Regions from separate parts of the Pararhizobium sp. LjRoot235 genome, predicted to be linked through region 3. Evidence: predicted binding sites of a transcription regulator. Region 3 holds the regulator's gene; each other region holds the start of a gene.
The links. Region 3 encodes LexA, which represses DNA repair genes until DNA is damaged. Its sites were predicted from a motif close to TGTTCNNNNTGTGTTCNG; they were not measured.
Positions count from the first base shown of each region.

Region 1: the regulator LexA is predicted to act here: its motif matches at 3,573-3,590, upstream of ACSQ2Z_RS08675 (ribonuclease T2).
Region 2: the regulator LexA is predicted to act here: its motif matches at 3,777-3,794, upstream of ACSQ2Z_RS17370 (PA0069 family radical SAM protein).

Region 1 covers NZ_CAXUSP020000001.1:1,816,427-1,823,382, reverse strand. Annotated here, with positions in the region: gene ACSQ2Z_RS08685 (ArsR/SmtB family transcription factor) at 1-884, opposite strand, end outside; gene ettA (energy-dependent translational throttle protein EttA) at 1,054-2,703, opposite strand; gene ACSQ2Z_RS08675 (ribonuclease T2) at 2,799-3,494, opposite strand; gene ACSQ2Z_RS08670 (alpha/beta fold hydrolase) at 3,746-4,681, shown strand; gene ACSQ2Z_RS08665 (thiamine pyrophosphate-binding protein) at 4,857-6,506, shown strand; gene ACSQ2Z_RS08660 (TIGR01244 family sulfur transferase) at 6,561-6,899, opposite strand.
Region 2 covers NZ_CAXUSP020000001.1:3,529,332-3,536,287, forward strand. Annotated here, with positions in the region: gene ACSQ2Z_RS17340 (tetratricopeptide repeat protein) at 1-474, shown strand, start outside; gene ACSQ2Z_RS17345 (4-(cytidine 5'-diphospho)-2-C-methyl-D-erythritol kinase) at 487-1,410, shown strand; gene moaB (molybdenum cofactor biosynthesis protein B) at 1,397-1,939, shown strand; gene ACSQ2Z_RS17355 (ArsR/SmtB family transcription factor) at 2,307-2,651, shown strand; gene ACSQ2Z_RS17360 (SRPBCC family protein) at 2,644-3,063, shown strand; gene ACSQ2Z_RS17365 (glycosyl transferase) at 3,086-3,622, opposite strand; gene ACSQ2Z_RS17370 (PA0069 family radical SAM protein) at 3,862-5,019, shown strand; gene ACSQ2Z_RS17375 (ribonuclease HII) at 5,169-5,852, shown strand; gene ACSQ2Z_RS17380 (hypothetical protein) at 6,040-6,351, shown strand.
Region 3 covers NZ_CAXUSP020000001.1:2,473,180-2,480,135, forward strand. Annotated here, with positions in the region: gene ACSQ2Z_RS11815 (SDR family NAD(P)-dependent oxidoreductase) at 1-680, shown strand, start outside; gene ACSQ2Z_RS11820 (SMR family transporter) at 668-994, opposite strand; gene ACSQ2Z_RS11825 (SMR family transporter) at 981-1,343, opposite strand; gene ACSQ2Z_RS11830 (LysE family translocator) at 1,511-2,143, opposite strand; gene ACSQ2Z_RS11835 (class I SAM-dependent methyltransferase) at 2,273-3,103, opposite strand; tRNA gene ACSQ2Z_RS11840 (tRNA-Asn) at 3,327-3,401, opposite strand; gene ACSQ2Z_RS11845 (hypothetical protein) at 3,592-3,867, shown strand; gene ACSQ2Z_RS11850 (hypothetical protein) at 3,941-4,273, opposite strand; gene lexA (transcriptional repressor LexA) at 4,526-5,242, shown strand; tRNA gene ACSQ2Z_RS11860 (tRNA-Cys) at 5,499-5,572, shown strand; gene ACSQ2Z_RS11865 (hypothetical protein) at 5,865-6,083, opposite strand; gene ACSQ2Z_RS11870 (hypothetical protein) at 6,573-6,863, opposite strand.

The DNA of each region.
Region 1 (6,956 bases), 660 kb from region 3:
ACACTGAGCCCGGCCTTCTCCAGCCATTCCGCCATGGTCTGGCGTGAAAAGCCGAGACGCATATGGGCATGATCATCGCGCAGATATTCCAGCGCGTGCGGGGCGAGATCGATGATCGCCAGCCGGCCGCCGGGCGACAGCATGCGGGCAGCCTCCACAATCGCCGCCTCCGGCTGCTGCAGGAAGTGCAGGACCTGATGAATGGTCACCAGATCGAACTGGCGCCCGTCCAGCGGCAGGTTGAAGATATCGCCATGCCGGATCGATGCCTTGGTGATGCCGGCCCGATCCAGATTGGCGCGGGCAACGGCCAACATGTCACGGCTGGCATCGACGCCGACGCCGCGCCGGTAGAGCCCCTCGAACAGTTGCAGAATACGCCCGGTGCCTGTGCCGAGATCAAGCAGCCCATCGACCGGTTCAGTGCCGACGACCTTTTTCAGCGCAGCCTCGACGTCCGCCTCACTGACATGCAGGCGGCGCAATTCGTCCCATTCGGCGGCGTTGCGACTGAAATAGGCCTGCGCCTTCTCCGAGCGCGCCTGTTTCAGCGCCATCAGCCTTTCTGCATCGCGCGTCAACACCGCATCCGAGACGTCGGAAGCGGCGAGCAGATCACGTACCAGCGCGACGCCCGCGCCCTCGCCTCTCAGACGAAAATAGGCCCAGGCGCCCTCCTGGTAACGATCGATCAGCGCGACTTCGGCGAGCAGTTTCAGGTGGCGCGAAATTCGCGGCTGCGATTGGCCGAGAATTTCGGTAAGATCGGTGACGGTCAGGTCGCCGGCGGCCAACAGAGCGAGAAGACGCATGCGCGTCGGCTCTCCCGCCGCCTTCAGGACGTCCACCAATGCGTCCAGTCCAAGCCCTTGTTCTCTCGCCATCACACCCTCATCAACACATAAAGATATGTTTATGTGATTTTCGCGAGTGCTGCAAGATGAAATGTGACGCCATGCGGCAACGTCCACAAACGGAAAAGGCGGCCACAAGAGCCGCCTTCCGATCGACAGGGTACTACGAGGCGCCCGAGAGGTCCCTCGCGGCCGGCACTCAGCGGGTCAGACGCTTGTAGCTGACACGGCTGGGATTGACCGATTCCGGGCCAAGGCGGCGGATCTTGTCCTTCTCGTAATCCTCGAAGTTGCCCTCGAACCATTCGACATGGCTGTCCCCTTCGAAGGCAAGGATATGCGTGGCAAGACGGTCGAGGAACATGCGGTCGTGGCTGATGATCACGGCGCAGCCGGCGAAGTTTTCCAGCGCGATTTCCAGCGCCGCCAGCGTTTCGGTGTCGAGGTCGTTGGTCGGTTCGTCGAGCAGGAGCACGTTGCCGCCGGCCTTCAGCATCTTGGCAAGATGAACGCGGTTGCGCTGACCGCCGGAGAGGTTGCCAACCTTCTGCTGCTGATCGGTGCCCTTGAAGTTGAAGGCGCCGCAATAGGCGCGCGAGTTCATTTCGAGCTTGCCGAGCCTGATGACTTCGGCGCCGCCGGAAATCTCTTCCCAGACGGTCTTGTTGCCATCCAGCGCATCGCGGCTCTGGTCGACATAGCCAAGCTTCACCGAATCGCCAACCCGGAAGCTGCCACTGTCCGGCTTCTCCTGACCGGTGATCATCCGGAACAGGGTCGTCTTGCCGGCGCCGTTCGGTCCGATGACACCGACAATGCCACCCGGCGGCAACTTGATCGACAGGTCGTCGATCAGTATGCGATCGCCGTAACCCTTGGTGATGTTCTCGGCCTCGATGACGACCTGACCAAGACGTTCGCCGATCGGAATGATGATCTGGGCATCGCCGAGACGCATTTTATCAGCGGCATCAACCAGTTCGTCATAGGCCTTGATACGCGCCTTCGACTTGGCCTGACGGGCCTTCGGGCTGGAAGCGATCCATTCCTGCTCGCGGTTGATCGCCTTGCGGCGGGAGGCGTCCTCGCGGTTTTCCTGCTCCATGCGCTTGGCCTTGGCGAGCAGGTAGGCCGAATAGTTGCCCTCGTAGGGAATGCTGCGACCGCGATCGAGTTCGAGGATCCAGCCCGTCACGTTGTCGAGGAAGTAGCGGTCGTGGGTGATCATCATCACGGCGCCCGGATACTGGCGCAGATGGTTTTCCAGCCAGCCGATGGTTTCGGCGTCGAGATGGTTGGTCGGTTCGTCGAGCAAAAGCAGATCCGGCTTGGAGAGCAGGAGCTTGCAGAGCGCCAGACGGCGGCGCTCACCACCCGAAAGGCTCGTCACGTCGGCATCGCCGGGCGGGCAGCGCAGCGCGTCCATCGCCATCTCGACCTGGTTTTCCAGATCCCACAGGTTCTGGCCATCGATGATGTCCTGAAGGCGCGCGCCCTCGTCCGCCGTCTCGTCGGAATAGTTCATCATCAGTTCGTTGTAGCGCTCGATGATGGCCGTCTTGTCGGCCACGCCTTCCATGACGTTTTCCATGGCCGTCTTGTTCGGGTCGAGCTGCGGCTCCTGCGCCAGATAACCGACGGTCGCACCCTCGGCGACCCAGGCTTCCCCGGTAAAATCCTTGTCGAGCCCGGCCATGATACGCAGCACAGTCGACTTGCCGGAGCCGTTCGGGCCGAGGATACCGATCTTGGCGTCCGGGTAAAACGACAGATTGACATTCTCCAGCACCTTCTTGGTGCCGTAGGACTTGTTCAGCCCGGACATATGATAGATGAATTGACGTGCCATAAAGAGACTGCTCCGACGGAATGGGATTTTGCCCGCTATGTAGGCGAATTATCCCGACGGAGCAATGAAGAAACCGGCTTTAACTCAGCCATTCACTAAAGCCCGGCAGCATCGACAATCCCCCTGCCGCATTTGAAATCGGTATCTCCGGCAGCAAGGATCAGCGGTGACAGGCGAGCCCCGGCCGAGACATCGCCCGAAAGCCCGATCGTCAACCCCGTGATGACGCTACGCTCACCCGCCTTCTGGCAACGCATCCGCACCCGGCCGCCGGCCCCCTTTCCAAAACTCGCGTCGAACGCCTGCTTGATCTCGCCCTCCGTTATCTCCTGTCCGAGGCGACCGGCGAACAGGCTTCGCACCGCCGAGCCGTTGAGTTCGTCGAGAAGATGGAGCTGGATGGCAAAATAGTCCTGCGCCGTGCCGCCCTGGCAGGTGCCGCTGCGCAGCCATTGATGCCGGTCGAGACCCGACTGGGTTCCCGGCATGGCGATCAACAGCTTCGCCGCCGTTTCTTCGGCCATCGCCAGCTGCGGCAGTTCCAGCCAGTCGCCCTTCTTGTCACGCGCCCGAACATCCGCCGCGACGCCACAGTAACTCTTCTTCACCGGCCAGAGACCATGCAGGGAAAAATGCGTCGCATCGTAGCGTTCGGCGGTCTGGCCAACGCATTCCTTCCGCTTTGGTCGCGTCTCGCAAAATCCCGGCTGCCAGCTGACGGCGAGAATATACTCGGTCTTTCCTTTCGGTGCCGCCGGCTCTTCATCGGCCAATACCGGGGACGCGGCCATAGCGGCTAGGACGGCAAGAGCCAGACGGCGCAGAAATGGCATAAAGATATTCGCTTGCATGAAAGCCCCTCCTGAAAATAGAACAAAACAAGATCAATTAGAGACTAAAACGGGAAAAATGCAACCTATAATCCTTATCCGACCAATATTTCCTGACCTGATGCGAAACGGACACCAAGCGGAGATTGCCTTTCGCCGACAAATCAAGTTGATAGCAGGGACGTGCAGGAACTTCGCCTGGGAGGGTTGGCGTGTTTGCCAAGGTCGAAACGTTGCAAAGCCCGAGCGGTGCTTCCCTCGTCTGGCGGCGTCAGCCGGCTGCTCGCCCGGAAAGAGGCATACTGATCGTCAGCCACGGCCTAGCCGAACATACCGCCCGCTACACCCGTTTCGCCGAGTTCATGGCCGGCCACGGCTTTCACGTCTATGCGCACGATCATCGCGGACATGGCGCAACCAAGGCCGGAGATGCGCCGCTTGGCCGGTATGCGCACCGGCAAGGCGCAGACAAGGTGCTGTGCGACGTCAAGGCAATGCGCGACATGGCAGCCGCCAATCATCCCGGCCTTCCCGTTATCCTGTTCGGTCATTCCATGGGCGGGCTGATCGCGCTCAACGCGGCAGAGAGCGATCCCGGGCTCTATGATGGGTTGGCGGTGTGGAACTCGAACTTCAATCCGGGCCTTGCCGGACGTGCCGCACAGGTCATTCTCGCCGCCGAAAAGATGCTGAAGGGGTCGGACGTGCCGAGCCGCCTTCTATCGAAACTCACCTTCGACGCCTGGGGCCGGTCCATCAAGGACCGCAAGACCGATTTCGACTGGCTGTCGCATGATGCCTTTGAAGTTCAGAAATATGTGGACGATCCTCTCTGCGGTTTCGATGCCAGCGTCTCGCTGTGGATCGACCTGTTTGACCTGACATTCCTGGGCGCGCGGCGCGATCGATTGCGACGCCTCCCCCCCAACCTGCCAATGCATCTCGTCGGTGGCGGCGAGGATCCGGCCACCAACGGTGCCCGGGAAATCAAGTGGCTGGCCAGGCGCATGCAGGCGGCGGGACTGAAACGCGTGACGACGGTCGTCTATCCGGCGATGCGTCACGAAACGCTGAATGAAACGGAACGCGAAAGCGCCATGCGGGATTTTGCCAGCTGGTGCCTCACTGTTGTGGAACAGCGGACATAACGAAGGCATGGCATGAGCAATATTTCTTGCAAAGCCGGCAATCGGCGCGATCATCATCGCGTCCGGCCCCTAAATCATCTGGCGCGAACGCAGGATCAACAACAGCGCCAGTGTGGCGCCGATGTCGCCTGCAATCTGACAAAATAGTTTTCACAAGGCTTTGGGAGGAGCGGACATGAAGACAGGCGGGGAGTTGATCGTAGAGGCGTTGAGGGCGAACGGCGTCAAGCGGATCTCCTGCGTGCCGGGAGAAAGCTACCTCGCGGTGCTCGACGCCCTTTATGACACCGAAATAGACGTCGTGGTCTGCCGTCAGGAGGGCGGCGCGGCGATGATGGCGGATGCCTGGGGCCGCCTCACGGGCGAACCTGGCATCTGCATGGTGACCCGCGGTCCGGGTGCGATGAACGCATCGGCCGGCCTGCATATCTCCCGCCAGGATTCGATCCCGATGATCCTGTTCATCGGCCAGGTGCAGCGCGATGCCCGCGAGCGCGAGGCCTTTCAGGAAATCGAGTACCGCCGCGCCTTTACCGAAATCGCCAAGTGGGTCGGCGAGATCGATGACGCAGCCCGCATTCCGGAATTCGTCACCCGCGCCTTCTCGGTCGCAACCTCCGGCCGCCCCGGTCCGGTGGTGCTGACCTTGCCGGAGGACATGCTGACCGAGAGGACCGAGGCTCCAGCGGCCAAACCCTATCAACCGGTTGAAAGCCATCCCGGCCCCGGGCAGATCAAGGCGCTCGAAGGCCTGCTGGCAAAAGCCGAGCGGCCGATCGCCATTCTCGGCGGCACGCGCTGGAGCGAGCGAGCCATCCGGCAGTTCCAGGCCTTCGCGGAGCGGTTCGATCTGCCGGTCGGCTGCTCCTTCCGCCGCCAGATGCTGTTTGACCATCTGCATCCGAACTATGCCGGAGACGTCGGCATCGGCATCAATCCGGCACTCGCCAAGGAAATCCGTGAGTCGGATCTTTTGCTCCTGATCGGCGGCCGCTTCTCCGAAATGCCCTCCTCGGGCTACACGCTGCTTGATGTGCCCTACCCGCGCCAGACGCTGGTGCATGTGCATCCCGATCCCGGCGAACTCGGCCGTGTCTACCGCCCGGATCTGGCAATTGCGGCGGCGCCCGCCGATTTAACGGCTGCCTTGGACGACTTGAAGCCCGCCGTTGCGCAGCAGCTGTGGCGCGATCGTACTACAGCGATGCACCAAGCCTATCTGACCTGGTCCACCCCACCGGAAACTGGCCCTGGCGATGTGCAGATGGGGCCGATCATGCAGTACATCGAGGCGAATACGGCCGAGGATACGATCTTCACCAACGGCGCGGGCAACTATGCGACCTGGCTGCACCGCTTCCACCGCTTCCGCCGCTTCAACACCCAGGCGGCTCCAACATCAGGTTCGATGGGTTACGGCCTGCCTGCGGCTGTTGCTGCAAAACATCTCTTTCCTGAACGCGAGGTGATCTGCTTTGCCGGTGACGGCTGCTTCCTGATGCACGGACAGGAATTCGCGACCGCCGTGCGCTATAACCTGCCGATCATTACGCTGGTGATCAACAACGGCATCTACGGTACCATCCGCATGCATCAGGAGCGGGACTATCCGGGCCGGGTGAGCGGAACCGATCTCACCAATCCGGACTTTGGAGCCTTCGCCCGCGCCTATGGCGGCCATGGCGAACTGGTGGAAAAGACGGAGGAGTTTGCCGGCGCTTTCGAGCGTGCCCGGCAGAGCGGCAAACCGTCGATCATCGAGATCCGGCTTGATCCCGAGGCTATCACGCCAACGCGGACGTTGAGCCAGATCAGGAATGGTTAGGCTTCAGGAGGCGCGAACGGCGCGCTCAAAAAAGCGCGCCGTTGGTAAAAACTCTCAGCCGCGAATGTGCTGGGTCTGCTGATACACATTGGTCGAGCGGGCGCCGGAGCGGCAATAGCCGAGCATCGGCCGTTCGAACGTATCCAGCGCATCGACCATGTCGCGCACGGCGTCTGCCGTCACGCCCATCGGGCCGACCGGAATATGGGTGATGTCGAGGCCGAGTTCCTTGGCACGGGCGGCGATGACATCGAACTGCGGCTGGTCCGGCTGCTCGAAGTCCGGGCGGTGGCAGACGATGGACTTGAATCCCATCGCCTTGATCGCATCGAGGTCTTCGACGGAAATCTGTCCGGTGACCGAATATTCATCATTGATCTGGCGAATGTCCATGGGAAAACCTTCCTGAAAATGGTGTCCGGACTGATGTAAGACTGGCAGCGCAAGGCG
Region 2 (6,956 bases), 1.1 Mb from region 3:
AGCTTCAAGAAGGCGCTTGAGCTCAACCCTGACCAGCCGCAGGTTCTGAACTACCTCGGCTATTCCTGGGTCGATATGAACATCAACCTCGATGAAGGTCTCGGCATGATCCGCAAGGCGGTCGATCTGAAGCCGGATGACGGCTACATCGTCGATTCGCTCGGCTGGGCCTATTACCGGATGAACCGCTTCGATGATGCCGTCGTCGAACTCGAGCGTGCAGCCGAACTGATGGCCGGCGATGCGACGATCAACGATCATCTCGGCGATGCCTACTGGCGCGTCGGGCGCAAGCTCGAAGCCGTGTTCCAGTGGAACCAGGCGCTGGCGCTGAAGCCGGAAGGGGCAGAGATCCCGAAGATCAAGGCGAAGATCGAAAACGGCCTGCCGCCGGTCGAGGCCAAGGTTCCGGCAGCTGCCGAAACCCAGCCCGAGAAGGTGACGCCGGACGCGGCATCGGGCAAAAAATCCTGATCCTGCCTGCCCATGGCACGTGAAAATGGCATTCCAGGTTTCGCGCTGACGCGGCTTGCGCCGGCGAAGGTTAATCTCGCGCTGCATGTCGTCGGCCAGCGGCCTGATGGCTATCATCTGCTCGAAAGCCTCGTGACATTCGCCGATGCGGGAGACCGCGTCGGCTTCTCCCATGCGACGGACGATCGCTTCACCGTCTCGGGCCGATTTTCCACCGACCTGCCGCTGACGGGTGAAGGCGCGTCCGGCAATCTGGTGCTCCGGGCACGGGACCTCTTGCGGGCGCATCTGGTCGAAAGAGATATCGCGGCGGGGCCGGTTCATCTCCATCTCGAAAAAAACCTGCCGGTCGCCTCCGGCATCGGTGGCGGCTCGGCGGATGCCGCAGCGGCGCTTCTCGGATTGCAGGAGCTGTGGGGCGCTTCTGCGGATCGCGGCAGCTTGCAGGAAATGGCGCTGAAACTGGGCGCGGACGTACCGATGTGCCTGGCGGGCCGGCCGGTCATCGCAAGCGGCATCGGTGAAAAACTTGAGCCGATACCGTTGCCATGCTTTCCCATGCTTCTCGTCAACCCGCTCGTTGCCCTATCGACACCGTTGATTTTCCGGATGTTGACGAACAAGGCCAATGCAACGCTTGATATTCCCCGTGGTGCCGTCGCTGCGAGCGGCTGGATCGAAGCTTTGAAATGCACGCGCAACGACCTTGAGCCACCTGCCCGACTGCTGGAGCCGGCGATCACCGCGGTGTCAGATGCACTTCTTAGCGCCGGCGCTGCATTCGTCCGCATGTCCGGCTCCGGCGCCACCTGCTTCGGGCTGTTTGCGACGACTGCCGAAAGAGACGCCGCTGCCGCCGTCCTTTCAACGCAGAACCCGAACTGGTACATTCTTGCCTGCAACAGCGTCAGTGGAGTGGATCATGGCCGGCATTGACGAGACGAGGCCCTTCGTTCCCCTCGGCATCGCCGTGCTGACGGTTTCCGATACCCGCACGCTCGCCGACGACCGCTCGGGCGATACGCTCGCGGCCCGCATCATCGATGGCGGTCACCGGCTGGAAGCGCGCGCCATCGTGCCTGACGACAAGGCGCGGATTGCCGCTCAGGTCGAAGCATGGACACTGGACGACACGATCGATGTCGTGATCACCACGGGTGGCACGGGCTTTACCGGCCGCGACGTCACGCCGGAGGCGCTAGAGCCGCTATTCGAGAAGCGCATGGATGGCTTTTCCGCCGTCTTCCACCGCATCTCCTACGAGAAGATCGGCACGTCGACGATCCAGTCTCGCGCAACCGGCGGCGTCGCCAATGCCACCTTCATCTTCGTGCTGCCGGGATCGCCCGGCGCCTGTCGCGACGCGTGGGACGGCATTCTGAAACAGCAACTCGACTACCGGCACATGCCCTGCAATTTCGTCGAGATCATGCCCAGGCTCGGCGAACATTTGAAGCGCAGCTGAGACGCCTCTCCCTTCGCCCGCTGCTCTCCCTGTTCCATCCGGAACAGCGCCTGCGCGCGCCCTGCTATAGAACTCTCCTCATCGTTAACACGGGGTGAGGAAACCGCACATCGCACCGAGACGCAACGACCGATCCACTCCTGCTGCGCAAAAGCTGCAGACCGGAATACTGCGGGAAGTATATGACGGCGCGGCTTCGGCCGCTCGGCAAGGCCTTTTCAGCCATTCATTTTCATCAAGTCCGGGCAGGCCTGAAAGGGCCTGCTCTTTTTGCTGTTTCCAGGGTCAGGAACCAAAAGACAAATGTCTTCGTACATCATTCATCCATATAGTTGACTGATGACCTGCTGCATGATAATTCATCCATATGGTTGAACGATCCGACTCCGACCAGCTAACCCTGATCCTCAAGGCCGCAGGCGATGTCACGCGCCGCGCGATACTGACGCACCTCGCGCAGGAAGGCCCCGCGCGCGTGACGGATATTGCCGCCCGTTTCGATATGAGCCTGAACGCCGTGTCAAAGCACATCATGGTCTTGGAAAGAGCCGGGCTGGTCTGCCGCCGCACCCAGTGGCGCGAACACCTGATCGAAGTGCAGATGGCGCCGCTGGCCGAGATCGACCAGTGGTTTTCGGGGCTGCGGTCGATCTGGGACCTCCGCCTCGAAACCCTTGGAACACTGTTGACAAAGGAGCCGGACAATGACTGACCTTAGCCTCACCTGCCGCCGCACCATCAAAGCCAGCCCCGAGCAGGTGTATAATGCCTGGCTCGATCCCGCGATGATGACCCGTTTCATGTCGCCGCGCCCGGACATGCATGTCGCCGAGGCCCGCTCGGATGCCCGCGAGGGAGGGCGGTTCTTCGTGCTGATGGTGGGTGACAAGGAATATCCGCATGAAGGTACCTACAAGGAACTGACCCCGTTCTCGCGGATCGTCTTTACCTGGGAGGCGCCCTGGTCAGCCCCTGATACGCAGGTCGAACTGGTGCTGAACCCGATCGCGGACGGCACGGAAGTGGTGCTGACCCACGTCAGGTTCATGTCCGAGGAAAGCCGCGACAACCACGAGAAGGGATGGAATGGCATTCTGGGCAAGCTCGACGCGCTGCTGTCGTGAAGGCGGCGCTGCTGTCTTGCCTCTAGCAGTCGTCCGCGCCGGGACGATTGCCGATCGCGACCCAGGCAGGCACGAGTTCGCTGCCGAGGCGGCGCACCGCCCGGCCGGTCGCGAAATCGCTGAGCCGCATGCCCGATTTTGCGATCGCCGTCGCCTGCTGCCGCGACAAGAGGAAACCAAGTTCGAGCGGCGCCAGGCGGGTCACGACGCGTTTCAGGAACGGCCGGCGATGCAGCCGCGAGGGTGAAAAACGCGCCGGTGTCTTGCTAAGGGACATATATTCCGCCAAGTCATCAATCCAGCGGCCTGCCGGTCTTGCACCCGCCTCCAGCAGCAACAACCAGTCGCCTCGCGCGGAGCGAACAATGTCCTTCATATCCCAGCTCGTGCAGAAACGCGCACCGGCGGCATCGGCGACACGGCTCGAACCGTCCCGGGAGCCGTGATCGAGGATGATCACGTCGCTCACCAGGCCTTCAACGGCACCTGCGACCAGCGCCGACAGCGTCTGCGCCAGTTCGGCTTCGTTGTTGCGGGTTTCCATGATGATCGTCAGCATCGCCGTCCATACCGCATCGCACTGGCAATTTCCATAAACCCTTCGTTTTCCGCCGATTAACTTTTCATTCATGATGAATCCGCGCGCGAACGAAGGTGGAATTGGCTGTCCGCCTCAGCCCCGCCACGCGCTCACGACGCCGTTTCCACAATTTTGTTCTTGTCTTGTTCTCTTTTTTGGGCTAGGAAAATAATCAGAGGATAATGGATCGTCCGCAAGGGCAGTCCCCGGAGAACCCCATGAACGAGCTGTCTCAGATCAGGCAGGGCGCCCTTGCGCCCGGCAACACGGCAGATATGGCCGAGGCGATGATTGCCGGTTCCGGGCTGCGGATCGAGATCGACCGCAGGCGTGGCCGCGGTGCCGCCCTCAATACGTCAGGACGTTTTGAACCGACCTCCCGCGTGCTTGAGGATGACGGCTGGGACTCTCTGGAGGATCTGCCGGCTTTCAAGACCGATGTTCAGGTCGAAAAGCCGCGCGCGATCATCAGCCGCAACGATTCTCCCGACCTGCCTTTTGATCGCTCGGTCAATCCCTATCGGGGCTGCGAGCATGGGTGCATCTATTGCTTCGCGCGGCCGACCCACGCCTATATGGGCCTGTCGCCGGGGCTCGATTTCGAGACCAAGCTCTTTGCCAAGCCGGATGCGGCAAAGCTGCTTGAGCGAGAACTGGCAAAGCCGGGCTACAAGGTGCGTCCGATCGCGATCGGCACCAACACCGATCCCTACCAGCCGATCGAGAAGGAATGGCGGATCATGCGCCAGGTCCTCGAAGTGCTGAAGGCCTGCGACCATCCGGTGATGATCGTCACCAAATCGGCGATGGTCATGCGCGATATCGATCTTCTCGCACCGATGGCCGAGAAGGGCCTGGCAAAGGTCGGCCTATCCGTAACGACGCTCGACCGCAAGCTCGCCCGCCTGATGGAACCGCGCACGTCGACGCCGGCAAAGCGACTGGACGCGATCAAGGCGCTATCGGAGGCCGGTATTCCCTCTACGGTGATGATGGCGCCGGTCATTCCGGCCCTCAACGACCACGAGATCGAACGGGTGCTGGATTCCGGCAAGGCCGCCGGCGCCACGCATGCAAGCTACGTGCTCCTGCGCCTGCCGCTCGAAGTCAGCCCATTGTTTCGCGACTGGCTGCTGCGCCACTATCCGGACCGCTACCGCCATGTCATGTCGCTGGTGCGCTCGATGCGCGGCGGCAAGGACTACGACGCCGAGTTCGGCAAGCGCATGAAGGGTGCCGGACCCTATGCCTGGCAAATCGGCCGGCGCTTTGAACTGGCAGCCAAGCGGCTGGAACTCAACGTGGCAAAGCGCCCGCTGAACTGCGACCTGTTCGTTCCGCCACTTGGCACCGGCGTTCAACTGTCGCTGCTCTGATGATGTCTTGATGTTTTGTCCGGGCGTCTCCCGGATATCGAAATACCGATCCTGTTTCCGCCCCGAGGCACGATCGGTCCATCCTCCGGCAGCCCGCCTCATTGCCGGAGGGCTTGCAGGGAATCGGGCTTGTGTGCGAGTTTCGCCGCATGTCACGAAGCACACCGCCCGATTCCCCCTTGCTTTTCGAAACCATCGAAGGACCCGACTTCAGCTTCGAGGCCAGCGCCCGGCGAGATGGTCTCTGGCCGGTGGCCGGAACGGACGAGGCCGGGCGCGGACCGCTTGCAGGCCCGGTGGTTGCGGCTGCGGTGATCCTCGATCCGGACAACATTCCGGAGGGGCTGAACGACAGCAAACAGCTCTCGGTGTCCCGGCGCGAGGAACTGTTCGACATCATCCTTTCCTCGGCCGTCGTGTCGATCGCCTCCTCGGCAGCGGGCCGAATCGACGAAACGGATATCCGCAAAGCCAGCCTCGATGCCATGCGCCGTGCGGTTCTCGGGCTGTCGACGCGCCCGGCCCTGGTGCTCGCCGATGGCCTTGACGTGCCGCCGGGGCTTCCCTGCCGGGGCAAGGCCGTCGTCAAGGGCGACGCGCGATCGCTGTCGATCGCCGCTGCCTCGATCGTTGCCAAGGTGGCGCGCGACAGGATGATGATCAGGGCCGACCTCGTATTCCCCGCCTATGGCTTTGCCATGCATGTCGGCTATGCCACCGCCCGCCACCGCAAGGCCATCGATCACCACGGCCCCTGCCCTCTCCATCGCATGAGCTTCCGTCCGCTGCGGCAGAATGGGGAAGAGGCGCCAGACGACGACTTTGCCTTCTGACCGCAACTTTTACCGGGCGGGACTACAAAGTCACCCGCGCATCGCGGATTTTAGACACCACTCATAAATACCTGCGGAAAACCCCGATATCTTCTCTGCCACACGTTTCCGCTGTAACAAACCGGCGGTCTGCTGCGTTATAGACTCCGTGCTTCTGGCTCGCGAATCACTCGAAAGGATCGGGATCTTGATCTTTGGCCTGATGATGTTGGCAATCACCGCTGCGACGGATGCGTCGGCAGCCCCCTCGCCGACCGCGGATGCCCTCCAAGCCGACCTGCAGACAGCCTATGCCTGCAAGGAAATCGATGGCCGCAAGGTCTGGAAGGGCGGGCTGGCCTATTACATCCAGTCCTATGTCTACGACGGTCAATCGACGGATGACGCAACCGACGTTGCCACGGACGCAGTCCTGCCGGCTGACAACGCGCCGGAAACGATGCGGGAGTTCGAGGAAGCCTGCCTCACGCTTGCGCCAACGGCAATCAACGGCAACTAAACGCCTTCCCGCTTTCGCCGTGCGGAACCGTGTGATGGGCGGGAAACCCCCGCGTCCATAACAATCATCATTCCCGCTGTATCATCCACGACCGCCTCCAACGGAACTTTGCCCCAGGAACAATACGGATCGTCGACGTCTCGCATTTCTAAATGCGCTCGTCAGCTAACCCATTTTTCGCTATGGATGATCAAGACATGCAGCGGCAATATCACCGTCAATAGCGTGAACGCCCTTTTGGACTATCGTTGAAGTATCCTTTTCAAGAGATTGCCGATTGCCAAGAGTGCGAGCAGGACCGGCAACACCCCGTAGATGAATCCGATTAGGACGTGTGTAGGCTCGTACTCTCCCGAAAAGAGAGGCGGCAAGCGGTAGTCAGTAAAATCGTATGTAATGAAGCAGGGCGTCTCCCCTGTTGCCAAAACACCCCATGCGAGAGATCTGTTCGTGTAGAAAAACAACACGAGTACAGCGAGGATCGCCATGCCCCACACCGCGTCCTTTGCAAGCCGCTCTCGCGTTGCGGAACGAAAGACCTTGCCGGATAGGACTAGAATAGAAAGCATGAGGAGGGGAGCGCTGAACATTGCTCCAACATAGAA
Region 3 (6,956 bases):
CGGGACCGGGCAAGATCATCGTGCTGGACGGCGACGTCACCGATCCGCGGGATATGGAGCGCGTTCTCGCGGCCATCGAATATGAACGCGGCGCGATGGCGCTCGCTGTACTCAACGCCGGCGTCTCCATCCCGGTGCATGGCGAGGATATGCATCGAGAGGATTTCGAGAAGACATTTGCGGTGAACCTGCTCGGGACGGTCAACTGCCTCTTGCCAGCCGTGCGCCACATGCAGGCGAGGGGGCACGGGCAGATCGCCATCGTCTCCTCCGTTTTGGGCTACGGCGGCCTGCCGACGAGCGCTGCCTATGGCGCGACGAAGGCGGCACTGATCAATATGGCCGAAAGCCTGAAATTCGACCTCGACAAGACCGGCATCCGCCTGCAGATCATCAATCCAGGTTTTGTCGATACGGCGTCTGCTGCCAAGAACGAATTTCCGATGCCGGCTTTGATCAGCCCCGAAGAGGCGGCTGAAGGTATTGCCAAAGGCCTGAAATCAAGTGGTTTCGAGATCACCTTTCCAAAGCGCTTCACCTATATGATGAAACTGCTCAAGCTCCTGCCTTATGGGCTTTATTTCTGGCTGCTGAACAGGCTGACCGGATGGAAGGACCGGCCGCTTGTAACGCAGCGTCACGCCGCGGAGACGATGGCGCGCGACCCTCAGGCCGTGTGAAGCACGACAACCGCACCGAAGACGAGGACAAGTCCGACCCAGGCGATCGGCTTCAGTTTTTGGCGGAAGAGGAGGCGGCCGGAAATGGCCGTGCCGAAAATCCCGGTTGCGCCGAGGATGGCGTAGGCGATTGCCAGTTCCATGCCTTTGACCGCTTCCACCAACAGAGCAAAGGCTGAAAGCACGAGCAGGATCGACAAGGCGCCCCAGCCGCGGCGGGCAAACCCGTTCGACTTGGTGGACGCCAGATTGGCTGCAACATCCAGCACCCCCGCCAGCACCGCAAACAGGAAATAAACGTTAGACGCGGTCATCGGCCACTTCCAGTTCCTCTTCATCGTGAACTTCGCCTGCGTTGATGAGAATGATGCCACCGACCGCCATCATCAGGCCGATCATCTCCTGATTGCTCAGCACGTGATCAAAGATGAAAACCGAGACCAGCGTGATCAGCGCAATGCCGGAGCCTTCCCAGATCGCGTAGGCTATGCCGACCGCGATTTTCTTCACCGCCTTGGCGAGGAAGACATAGGAGAGGGCGATGGAGACATACATCACCGCATAGCCCCAGGCGCCGCCGCCGGAGGAGGCTGCTTTCATCACCGTCAGGCCGATAACTTCAGTGGTAATGGCGAGCGCCAGAAAAACCCATGCAAGGCGCACATCATCCCCTTGGAATGTTCGATTAAAGACGTTGGGGCTTGCATAAGCTCACCGACAGCGCCGGTAAAGCTGTAGCGATGACTTTATTGCGGGGCGGGTGGTTGAAACGGGCGGCCGGTCCCTGCAGCGGCGCCACGCCGTTCCGACTGTTCACCCAGCTCAACCGGTCAGCTCTTCTGAAAAGCAAGATGAGCACCCAACCCGATCAGCATCGCGCCGCCGGCACGCTGCATGAGGCGTTGCGCCTGGCTCGAGCGGCGCAGCCGGCCGATCACGGCGCCGGCCAGAAGCACACAGACGATATCGGCCGAGGAAAACATGAGATTGACGATCGTCCCCAGAATGGCGAGCTGCAGCCAGACGGGGAACGCGGCGGAGACATCGGCGAATTGCGGCAAGAAGGCCACGAAGAAGATCGCCGTCTTCGGGTTGAGAACCTCGACGGTGACGCTTTCGAAAAAGGCGCGCCGGGCGGATTTCGGCTCGATGCCGGGCAGGGTCACGTCCCCCTGCACCCGGGCGCGAAAAAGCGAAATGCCGAGCCAGACAAGATAGGCCGCCCCGGCGAATTTCACGGCCATATAGAGCATTGGCACGGCGTGGAACAGGATCGAAAGGCCGGCGGCCGCTGCAAAAACATGGACATAGCCGCCGAGATGAATGCCCAATACAGCCATCAGTCCCGACCATCGGCCGCGCGCGATCGTCTGGGCCGCGGCATAAAGCATGGCAGGGCCCGGGATGTAGGCAAAGACCGCGGTCGTGGCAAGAAAGGCGATCAGCAGATCGATTGATGGCATGGTCGGGCTCCGGTTTCGGCCGGCGAGGGCGGAAGTCTTCTCTACTATGGAATTGCAGGATTGTCGCGTCAGCTGATCGCAAGGCTGCCGGGCACGTCAAGCCCGGTGGGAGGGCGCATGGCGCGAGGTTCAAAACCGAAAGCGCAGGAGCCAGCCGATTCTCCCGAGGACCGGAGCCGCCGCGAAGGCGTAAATCGCCAGACGCGCCGCCCAGGATAGCCTGGCGATCTGTCTCGGATCGTAAGCTTCCGGATCATAGGCCGGCACTTCAGTCAACAGTTTCAGCCGCGGAACCTCAGTTTCGAGTTCACGCGGATCGTTTATCGCCCAATGCAGCCTGGCTCCGGTCACACGAACCGAAGGCTGCCAGCTGATGAGCGCCAGGCCGAACCGGCTATAGCCATCAAAGACCAACTCACCACTCGGGAGATGCGCGGTGAGCCGCCGCAGCAACTTCGGGACTTCGTCGGCCGGCAGATAAGGAAAAAGCCCCTCGGCAACAATGATCGCCGGACGGTCGGCCGGCACATCTGCGAGCCAATTCGGGTCCGTTACGGACGATCCGATCAGACTACAACCGTCGCGCTCAGGATAGAGTTTTCGGCGCAGCGCGACAACCTCGGGATAGTCCAGGTCAAACCAGCGGATGTTCGGCGCGGGATCGATGCGGAATATGCGACTGTCCAGCCCACAGCCCAGATGCAGGACGGTCGCGTCGGGATGGCGAGCGATGAAGTCACGCGTCCAGCCGTCGAGAATATGGGCGCGCATCGCCACGCCGATCATCAGGTCGCGATCGATCATCAGCCGCGAAAAATCATAGTCGATCCGGCTGACGGCCTCGGCGGCGAAACGATCCCGCAGAAGGGTATCCGGCAGGCGGCTTTCCCCGGCCTTCGCGTAAAGCGTGATGAGGAGGGTTTCCTTCTCCCCTGTCAGTGACACTTTTTCGGCCGTCATGGTGAACCCGTGGGGTGAGGGCCGCGCACCAAGTTGGCCGCAGCGCACGCATCCTCGAACGCGGCGACAGGCCGCTGCAATGCGCCCGAACTGTACCGCAGAGTATAGGCGACAACGCAGTTGTGAGTAAGGTCAGGCGACTGGGGAGCATGCGGGCCGGTCTCATCACACTGAAAAAATGCAAAGAAAAAAGGGCCGCACCATAAGTGCAGCCCTTTGAAACTGGCTCCCCGGGCCGGATTCGAACCGGCGACCTGTCGATTAACAGTCGAATGCTCTACCGCTGAGCTACCAGGGATCATCTGCGCGCTGCAGAAGTGAGGCTGCTAATACAAATGCTTTACCGATTTGCCAAGCGGTTTTTCAAAAAAAGTGCACAATCTTGTCTGACTGTGGAGAACTCCCCATCCGGGAAGGCCGCGCACTGGAAGAGCCGCACGCAAATCCGCGCTATGGTGTACGGCATCGAGAGCAAGGCAGGTGAGTTTATGGCAGAAGCGCAGAAAACGAAAAAATTCGGTATCGATGCGAGCAGACATGAACTCATTCTCGGGGCGTGGCGCCTGCGCCTGCCAAAGTCGCGGACCTTGCGTATCACCCTTGGCGCCGCGCTGCTCTTTGGCGGTATCCTCGGCTTCCTGCCGGTTCTGGGCTTCTGGATGGTGCCGCTGGGCCTGATCGTGCTGTCGCATGACCTCGCCTTCGTCCGGCGGCAGCGCCGCAAACTTTCCGTCTGGTGGGCGCGCAAGCGGCAGACGCCGTAAAATCTGCGCCACTCTGCAAGGGCCCGGCTGCAAGGGTCGTCGTAGGCCTTTATTCGATGAGGTGCCAATGGCCCTAGCCGCTGGAACCGGTTTGTGGGGTCGGATCCTTGTCGACCGGGGCCGGCTGCATCTGTTCCCCGGTCGCCGGAGCATTGTCGACGGCGCCCTGATCGGTGTCCTTGGCCGCCGGCGTGGTTTCCTCTATCCGTGTCGCCGCATCATTGTCGGTGCTTTCGCCGAATATCTCTGCGCCCGCCCAGGCAATGAGGGCAAGCACCAGGCTGGCGATGAGAACCATCAGCACCGGGCGGCCAAGCGGTCCTTGCCGGGCTTCGACACCGCTGATCTTCACCACCCGGTTCGTGTCTTCGGGCGAAATCTTGTTACCGCGTCCATTGACGACCATCCCTGCCTCCTGGAAGCAGACCGTGCCGCCGCCACAGGTTTCAACATGAGCGGAAAACGGCCGGACGGGGCAAATGTTCCGCTCAGCAAAGGCGGACATCGGCGGTGAGAGCGCTGAATGCCGGTTTTCGGCGCCGCAAGCCCAAAAACTCGCACCTTGAAAAGGTTCAACGAATTATGGGACTTGCGGAACACATATGGAACATATAGTGTTCGTTCTTGATTTGTTTCTCGATTTCCGGAGTGATCTTTCATGCTGACCCGCAAGCAACAGGAACTGCTTCTGTTCATTCACGAAAGAATGAAGGAATCGGGCGTGCCGCCGTCCTTCGACGAGATGAAGGACGCGCTGGATCTCGCTTCGAAATCCGGCATTCATCGGCTGATCATGGCGCTCGAGGAGCGGGGCTTCATCCGGCGCCTGCCGAACCGGGCACGCGCGCTTGAAGTCATCAGGCTCCCGGAGGCCTATTCCATGAGCCTGCAGCCCAAGCGCGGCTTTTCGCCGAGCGTCATCCAGGGCAGCCGCGGCGCTCCGCCGGCGCCAGTCGCCGCCAAACCGGTCGCGGCCAGCAATGAGAATAGCTCCGTCTCGATCCCCGTCATGGGGCGAATCGCAGCCGGTGTGCCGATCTCGGCGATCCAGAACAATACGCACGATATTTCTGTACCGCTCGAGATGGTCGGAACCGGCGAACATTATGCACTGGAAGTTCGCGGCGATTCGATGATCGAGGCCGGCATTCTCGACGGCGACACCGTCATCATACGCAATACCAACAGCGCCAGTCCCGGAGAGATCGTCGTCGCCCTGGTGGACGATGAGGAGGCAACGCTGAAGCGGTTTCGCCGCAAGGGCGCATCGATCGCGCTCGAGGCTGCCAACCCCGCCTACGAAACCCGGATTTTTGGTCCCGACCGGGTCAAGATCCAAGGCAAGCTCGTGGGCCTGATCCGACGTTACCATTGAGCGGCAAACCTGCGTCCGCGCGCCGGGGATACAGGCGGCTGATTTTCTTTGAAAATTGACGTTAGCGGGGGCCCGACAGTAGTCGCCGGCGGTTTGGTATCAGCAATGTGCGGTCTTTTCCTCGCGACGCGAACCGGCAACGGGTGGGAGACAGGTTTCTCCCATGAGAAAAAACTGGAATTCGGCCAAGGCGTCTTGCACTGGATGGGAAATCGGTCTAAACGCCCGTCACACGATTAAGAGATGATCGTTACGAGGCCTCGTGGCGGAGTGGTGACGCAGAGGACTGCAAATCCTTGTACCCCGGTTCAATTCCGGGCGAGGCCTCCAAAATTTTCCACAATATTCACAATTGGATAGGGTCGCCGCTTCAACCATGTTGGCAACCGTGTTCCATCACGCCGCCATGAACGGATATCGGCGTGATGTTTACGCCGATGGGACCGATAACGCGTGTCTCGCCGCGTTAAAAGAGCAATTCCGACGTTTCGCGAAACCGGTAAAAACGCGTTCCAAATGCGGCGCGGCGGCGCGCTGGCGATGACGATGCACTCCGGTTGAAACTCCGAATCAATGGCGACGAAATGCAGGAGAATTTAGCATTGCGGAATGCGGCCGGCGATCAATGATAGTAGAAGCATTCGCAATCGACCTTGCTGTCATCCGGCGCATTCCAGACGCGGACTGCCAGTTTCCTGGCCGTACCGGTCTCATCCAGCCGGAGGCCCAAAAGTGACACGGCCGCGAGTTTTGGATTGACCGCATCGATCTCGACCGTCGAGCCGACTTGATGGACGCCCTCTTTGGGCGTCCAGGTGAAAAACTGCACGCTGTAATGCATGGTGCTCTCCTTCACCGCGGATGGGTCAAATCCCAGTCCCAGACGGTACTGGACGATCCGGCAGGCAAACAGAAACGGCTCGCAACAACCGATGTGGTCTGCCTCTACCTCGAACCTAGCACGATTTGACGATCGAGTGAATCGTTATCGCGTGATTCCGGTTAGAAAGTTCCGCTCCAGCTCTCAAAACTTCGCGCTGCCGGACCACCCGCGCGGGTTAGTTCCCGCGGAACAACAGGCGCGAAATTGTCTTCGTAAAATCTCATCGGATTTGAGGATGACGGTGATGGAAAAGAGGGAGCCGCTGGGTCATATAGAAATTTCGTGGTTGCGGCGGAAGACGCGTCTGGCGCTGGTCGTCGGGGCAGCCAGATGCTCCAGGCATTCCACCCTGAAGGGATGCATGTATGTCACGCAGGATCGAACCGAGCGGCGAGTAATAGCACCGGCGTTCGCGCTGACTGGGTGTCGCGCCCGTCAGCATTTTCATTACCCCCCATTGGGAAAGCCTGATGCAGGAACGTCCAGCAATTCCGCGTACAAGATCAATTGGGTGCCGAGTTCCTTCGCGTCCGCTGCAGACATTGCTGCCTGAATCTGGTGCGGCGGACGATCTGTTGACTGATACACATCCCACTCACGCTGCGAAAGCGCATAGCCGAGCCGCAGAACGACGGCGCCGTGCAGCGGCATAGACGTAACGCCCCATTCCACGAGCGGTTGGATTCTGAGCTGTTCGTTATTGTCAAATTCCCAATTTGCGTTGTCAGCTGATCCCATGACGCAGATCCTCCCATGCAAAGATACGCGCGCCCTACGTCTGACAATGTATATTTAAACATTCTAAAATTCATGCACACTAAAGACGTACTT